DNA from 2 places in the Sphingobium sp. IP1 genome. Region 1 is predicted to be linked to the other one. Evidence: riboswitches for the same ligand, from Rfam matches in the RefSeq annotation. Region 1 holds a riboswitch; the other holds the start of a gene.
The links. A riboswitch is a leader RNA that binds a small molecule or an ion and turns the genes downstream of it on or off. The one in region 1 is predicted to bind thiamine pyrophosphate.
Positions count from the first base shown of each region.

Region 2: another riboswitch for thiamine pyrophosphate. It lies ahead of CG471_RS10630 (TonB-dependent receptor); the one in region 1 lies ahead of thiC (phosphomethylpyrimidine synthase ThiC).

Region 1 is NZ_NOIW01000065.1:27,374-30,781, forward strand. Features, by position in the region: gene CG471_RS19745 (prolyl oligopeptidase family protein) at 1-1,138, opposite strand, end outside; gene CG471_RS19750 (hypothetical protein) at 1,159-1,443, opposite strand; TPP riboswitch at 1,553-1,660, shown strand; gene thiC (phosphomethylpyrimidine synthase ThiC) at 1,716-3,408, shown strand, end outside.
Region 2 is NZ_NOIW01000023.1:63,006-66,413, forward strand. Features, by position in the region: gene CG471_RS10630 (TonB-dependent receptor) at 1-1,130, opposite strand, end outside; TPP riboswitch at 1,160-1,269, opposite strand; gene CG471_RS10635 (glutathione S-transferase family protein) at 1,353-2,027, shown strand; gene CG471_RS10640 (hypothetical protein) at 2,032-2,670, shown strand; gene ndk (nucleoside-diphosphate kinase) at 2,970-3,392, opposite strand.

The DNA.
Region 1 (3,408 bases):
CGACCGGCTGTGCGCTCCATCCCGTGGCGCCGCGCGCATAGACCCGCACCCGCCCGCGCACATTGTCGTTGAGGCTCAGCACGACCCGGTTCTTCGTCGCCACCACCCCGTCGATCGACTGGCGCGGCGTCGGCGCGAACAAGATCTCGGGCGTCAGCACGCCGCCATCCTGCAACGCTTTCAGCGCCACGCTCGCCAGTGCGCCCGCCGGCACGGTCACGCCCCCGCTTTCCCAAGCCTCGCTGGTCTGGATCAGCACCTGCCCGTCGACCATGCCCTGCAACTGGCTCTTGGCCGGCAGCGCCAGCCGCTTCGTCCCCTGCGCCGTCAGCAGCCAGGTCTCGTTGCCGAAGAAGGTGACGCCGCGAAACAGGAAGGCGGCCCTGTTGCCCTGCCCATCGCTCAGCAGGATCGGCATCGACATGAGCTGGTCGCTCGCCGCGCCGCGAAACACTTCCTGTGCCTCGTCCAGTTTCTGCCCGCGCTTCAGCGTCTTGATGATGAAAGGATAGCCCGACTTGGTCAGGCTATCCGCCCCCCAGTCGCGCGACAGCAGCAGGCTGTCCTTGTCCAGCCAGGCCGCATCCTGCTTGGCATTGGGAATGTCGAACCCGCCCGGCACGAACCGGCCGTCGACCAGGTCGAACTCGCGCAGCCGCACCGCATCCTCGCCACCATCCGATAGCGCCAGCAGCGCGATCCGCTCCTCGGGGTCGAGGATGGTCGCGCCCTTCCACACCCATTTCTTGCCCTCGGCCCTGGACAGCGCATCCAGGTCCAGCACGGTCGTCCAGCTCGGCGACGCCGACGCATAATCAGCCTCGGACGTATAGCGCCACACGCCCTGCGGATGGTCGGCATCGCGCCAGAAATTATAGATGCGGCCATGGACCAGCATCGGCATCGCGATCCGGTCCTTGGCCGATGCGATCGCCAGCGCGTCCCTGTAATAGCCGGCATAGCGCGGATCGCCCTGCAGCGTGGCGACGGTCGCCTTGTTCTCCGCCTCCACCCACTGCATCGCGCGCGGCCCGGTCCAGTCCTCCAGCCAGACGAACGGATCGTCCGCCGGAGCAGGGGCGGGCGCAGCAGCGCCGGTCAGCAGGGCAGCAGAAACCATCGTCAAAAACCTCTTCATTGCGCCCCCCTTTGTTGTCCTCAATCCCGCGCGAGCTGTCCCCGCAGGTAACGCCGCCGCAGCACCGCGCCCGCCACCAGCAGCGGCAGCGACGCGGCACAGGCGATCAGCCCCAGCAGCATCGGCGACCAGCCCATCAGGCTGTGAACGCCAAAGGCCGACGGCAGGATCAGCAGCAGTGCGCCGAGCGTCAGCAGCCACAGCCCCCAGCGCCGCGGCCGCACCGCCACCATCCGCATCTCGTGCCGCAACGCCTTGCGCCGGGCCTTCTCGGAATCGGGATGGGGTGGGGCGCTGTTCTGCACGATCGGCCTCTTGCTGGATCTTCTTCCAATTATGGTCTCCATCGCCCCGGCGCAAGGCGATCGGCTCGCGAAGGGCTTCCCCTGCCGCCGCGCTTGCGCTATCCATTGCCCATATCCCCGGGGGACCGTCCGCAGACGGTTGAGAGGCGGCTTTGTGGCCGCGACCCGCTGAACCTGATCCAGTTGACACTGGCGTAGGGAGGGAAGCGCGTCGTGCCACTCATCCCGTGACACCGCCCGCACTCTCTTTCCGCCTGAAGGAGAGAGAAGTTATGGCAGACGTCCCCGCCCGCACCGAAATGCGCGTAACGACCGGGCCCATTCGCGACTCGAAGAAGATCCATGTCGGCCCGCGCAAGGTCGCCATGCGCGAGATTCATCTGGAGCCGGGCAGCGGCGAGCCACCGGTCCGCGTCTATGACACCTCCGGCCCCTATACCGATCCGGACGCCCACATCGACATCATGGCCGGCCTGCAGCAGCTGCGCCGCGACTGGATTCGTGACCGCGGCGATGTCGAGGAATATGATGCGCGCGAGATCAAGCCGGAGGATAATGGCCTCAAAGGGCCAGACCGTTCGGGCGGCGTCCAGCCCTTCCCCAATGTCGTCAAGCGCCCGCTGCGCGCCAAGCCCGGCGCCAACGTCTCCCAGATGCATTATGCCCGCCGCGGCATCATCACCCCGGAAATGGAATATGTGGCGGAACGCGAGAATCTCGGCCGCGCCCGCCTGAAGGAATATGTCCGCGACGGCGAAAGCTGGGGCGCGTCGATCCCCGACTATGTGACGCCCGAATTCGTCCGCGATGAAGTCGCCCGCGGCCGCGCCATCATCCCGTCCAACATCAACCACCCGGAATCCGAGCCGATGGCGATCGGCCGCAATTTCCTGGTGAAGATCAACGCCAATATCGGCAACTCGGCGGTCGCCTCCGACGTGGCGAGCGAAGTCGACAAGCTGGTCTGGTCGATCCGCTGGGGCGCCGACACGGTGATGGACCTCTCCACCGGCCGCAACATCCACGACACCCGCGAATGGATCATCCGCAACTCGCCCGTGCCGATCGGCACCGTCCCCATCTATCAGGCGCTCGAAAAGGTCGGCGGCATTGCCGAAGACCTCAGCTGGGACATTTTCCGCGACACGCTCATCGAACAGGCCGAACAGGGCGTCGACTATTTCACCATCCATGCCGGCGTTCGCCTCGCCTATATCCCGATGGCGGCCAAGCGCGTCACCGGCATCGTCTCGCGCGGCGGCTCGATCATGGCGAAATGGTGCCTCGCCCATCACAAGGAGAGCTTCCTCTACGATCATTTCGACGAGATTACGGAGATCATGAAGGCCTATGACATCGCCTATTCGCTGGGCGATGGTCTGCGCCCCGGCTCGATCGCCGACGCAAACGACGAAGCCCAATTCTCCGAACTCTACACGCTGGGCGAGCTGACCCACCGCGCCTGGAAACAGGATGTGCAGGTTATGATCGAAGGGCCGGGCCATGTGCCCATGCACAAGATCAAGGAGAATATGGAAAAGCAGCTCCAGGTCTGCGGCGAAGCGCCCTTCTATACGCTCGGGCCGCTCACCACCGACATCGCGCCGGGTTACGACCATATCACCTCGGGGATCGGCGCCGCCCAGATCGGCTGGTATGGCACGGCTATGCTCTGCTACGTCACGCCCAAGGAGCATCTGGGCCTGCCCGACCGTGACGATGTGAAGGTCGGCGTCGTCACCTACAAGCTCGCCGCCCACGCCGCCGACCTGGCAAAGGGGCATCCGGCCGCCAAGGTCCGCGACGACGCGCTCAGCCGTGCGCGTTTCGAGTTCCGCTGGCGCGACCAGTTCAACCTGTCGCTCGACCCCGACACGGCCGAACAATATCACGATCAGACCCTGCCGGCCGAAGGCGCCAAGAGCGCCCATTTCTGCTCGATGTGCGGCCCCAAATTCTGCTCGA
Region 2 (3,408 bases), on a different contig from region 1:
GTCAGCTTGCTGACGTCGCCGACGCGGAACTGCTTGCCGGTCCAGTTGCCCAGCACCGTGGCGACGCCATCGACCGCGCCGGGCAGGTCGATCGGCTGGGTCAGTTCCTCGGTGCCCAGATAATTGCCGGTGGTGGCCAGTTGCGTGCCATAGGGCGAATTGCCATGGCCCATCTGCAGATAGGCGCTGCTGTCGAAGCTCAGCATGTCACTCAGCTTCAGGTGGACAGGCGCCGCGACATAGAAATTGCGGAACGGCGCGCGATAGAGGCGCCAGTAGTTGGTATTCCCCTCGCTATAGGTCTCGTCGAAATTATAGCCGCGGCCAGAGGCTTCCCAGTCCGTCTTGCTCGGGCTGGGATAGGTCGATGTCTTGGCGTCGTTGAAGGAAAAGGCGATGCTCGCCCGGTTGCCCTCGCCCCATTCGTTCAGCAGCTTGGCATCGATATGCTGGCGCTGGTCATGGCCCGCCCCGCGCCAGTTGTCGGCGCGGTTGTTGGAATAGGAAATGAAGCCCTTCAGCCCGGTCGATCCGATCCGTCCCGTGTCGATCCGCGCAAAGACGCGCCGCTCGTCATAGGAACCGACCGACAGGTTGACGAGGCCGCCCGCCTCCGCCCTGGGATCATCCAGCGTCAGCGACAACAGGCCACCGGCCGCCGCCACCACCGGCGAGTCAATGTCTGCCGCGCCCTGCGCCAGCATCACCTGCCGCACATTCTCCGCATCGGCGAATTGGGAGGGATAGGCATAATAATAGCCGATGTCGTTCTGCGGCGCGCCTTCCATCAGCACGCCGATCTGGTCCTGACCCAGGCCGCGCAGCGTCAGGCTGGACGATGCCGACAGGCCATAGGGGTCGCTGGACGAGACATTGGCGCCGGGCAACAGGTTGACCAGCTGGAAGGCGTTGAGCGTCGGCGCCTGCTTGATGATGAAGTCGGTGGAGATCGCGCTGACCGCCTTGGGCGCGCTCTGATCGGGCAGCAAGCCTTCGGGGTCGGGATGGCCGACGACCTGGATATTGGTCGACTGGTCCAGTTCATCCTCGGCCATTACGGGCGATGCAATCATCAGCAGGGCCAGCGTCAGGCAGGCGCTTCCAACATGGGGCAATCGGGCAGTCTTCATCTCACGTCCACTCCACAGGAGGGACGACGGACCTGCCGCCTTGCCCTCCCTACGCCGGTATCAGCCGGATCAGGTTCAGCGGGTCGTGGTCTGCTGACCACCTCTCAGCCGCGCATGAGCGGCCCCCCGGGGATGGCCGCCCCTTAGGCGTTTCGACGCGAAGTGGAAAGCCCTCTCTATCGGCTCTCGACTTATCGAAGCCCGCCCGGCTAAGACATGGCCATGATGAAGCTGTTCATTGGCAACAAGGCCTATTCGAGCTGGTCGCTGCGCGGCTGGCTGGCGTGCAAGCTCTCCGGCCTTCCGTTCGAGGAAGTGGTGGTCCCCCTCTATGATGAGGAATGGGAAAAGCGTCGCGAGGGCGATGAGTTCGCCCCCTCCTCCGGCAAGGTGCCGATCCTGTGGGATGGCGACGACATCGTCGTATGGGACAGCCTGGCCATCGTCGAATATCTCAATGAAAAGGCCGGGGGCGACCAGTTCTGGCCGACCGATCCGGGTGCCCGCGCCATGGCCCGCTCGATGGCGGCCGAAATGCACAGCAGCTTCGCCGCGCTCCGCCGCGAGCACAGCATGAACATCCGCCAGATCTATGATCCGGTCCCGCCGTCGGAGGCCGTTGCCCACGACATCAGCCGGATCATGCAGCTCTGGGCCCAGGCCCGCGCCCGCTATGGTGGCGAGGGCGACTTCCTGTTCGGCGAGTTCGGCGCCGTCGACCTGATGTTCGCGCCGGTCGTTACCCGCTTCATCACCTATCAGCTGCCGGTCGCCCGCTTTGCCGAAGCCTATATGCGCGCGATCATCGCCCATCCCTGGATGCAGGAATGGATCGGCGAGGCGCAGGCGGAGGAATGGGTGATCGACAAGTTCGAAGTCCCGCCCCAGACGGCCTGACCCGATGAGCGACAGCCCGGAGACCAAGCAGGAGACCCGCAAGGAGGAAGCCGCCCGCATCCGCCGTCGCTGGATTACGCTGGGTGAGTTGCTGGCAGTGGCGGCGGTGCTGATCTCCGCCCTCACCCTCTATCTCAACTGGGCCGACAAGAAGGACGAGCGCGCCAGCAAGGCCGCCGAAAGCAGCAAGGCCTCCGCCCGCGCCGCCCGGCTGGTGCTCAACGCCGCGGCCGATGGCGACAGCCGCCTGACGCTCAAGCCCGCCGATCCCGATCAGCTGGTGCAGAGCCAAACCATCCATTTCCCCAGGGCGCTCGGCATCGCCCCGGTCGACACGACCGGCGAACCGCGCATCGAGGCCGGCTGGTTCGAGGATGCGCTGAAAAAGGCGCGCAATGCCGCCAAGCTGCCCGACGACAGCATCGGCGACGAGAAACTGCCGGTGACCATCGTCACCCAGTTCGTCGTCAATGGCGACACCCACAGCGATTCCGCCGTCTACGACATCGGCTATGGCATCGCCGGCAAATGGCTGTCCGGCCACAAACTGACCCTGCGCGGACTCTCCCTGGTCAGCCACGCCCAGGGCGCCAGCGCCCAGTCCCAGATCGACGCCCGCTGGGCCCGCCAGACGAAAGGCTAGAGCCGCACGCTCGAAACATCGACCAATCGGGGTCATTCCTCCCCGGCACGGGGAGTTCAATGGAGACACGCGTCTCCATTGAACAGGCGCGAAGCGCTGACGGAGGGGCAGGCGCACTCTAACGCCGCGCTATCCGGCCTGTGCCCCTCCACCATTTGCTACGCAAATGGTCCCCCTCCCCGTACCGGGGAGGAATGGCGGGAAACCTCCCAAATCCATCACCCCCAGCCCAACAAAAAACCCGGCTGCTCCTTGCGGGAGCGCCGGGCCTTTTGCTCGTCCGGGGACGGGTGTCGGGTTTAGCCGACGATTTCTTCGGGCTTGAAGAAATAGGCGATCTCGATCGCGGCATTTTCTTCGCTGTCCGAACCATGGACCGAATTGGCTTCGATCGATTCGGCCAGTTCCTTGCGGATGGTGCCGGCGTCGGCATTGGCCGGGTTGGTGGCGCCCATGATGTCGCGGTTGCGGGTCACGGCGTTTTCGCCTTCCAGAACCTGGACGACGACCGGGCCCGAGATCATGAAGGCGACCAGGTCAGCAAAGAAGGGGCGTTCCTTGTGAACGGCATAGAAGCCTTCGGCCTGCTCGCGGCTCATGCGGATGCGCTTGGAAGCGACGACGCGCAGGCCGGCTTCTTCCAGCATCTTGGTGACGGCGCCGGTCAGGTTGCGACGGGTTGCGTCGGGCTTGATGATCGAAAAAGTGCGCGTGACGGCCATGGCCCTCATAACTCCG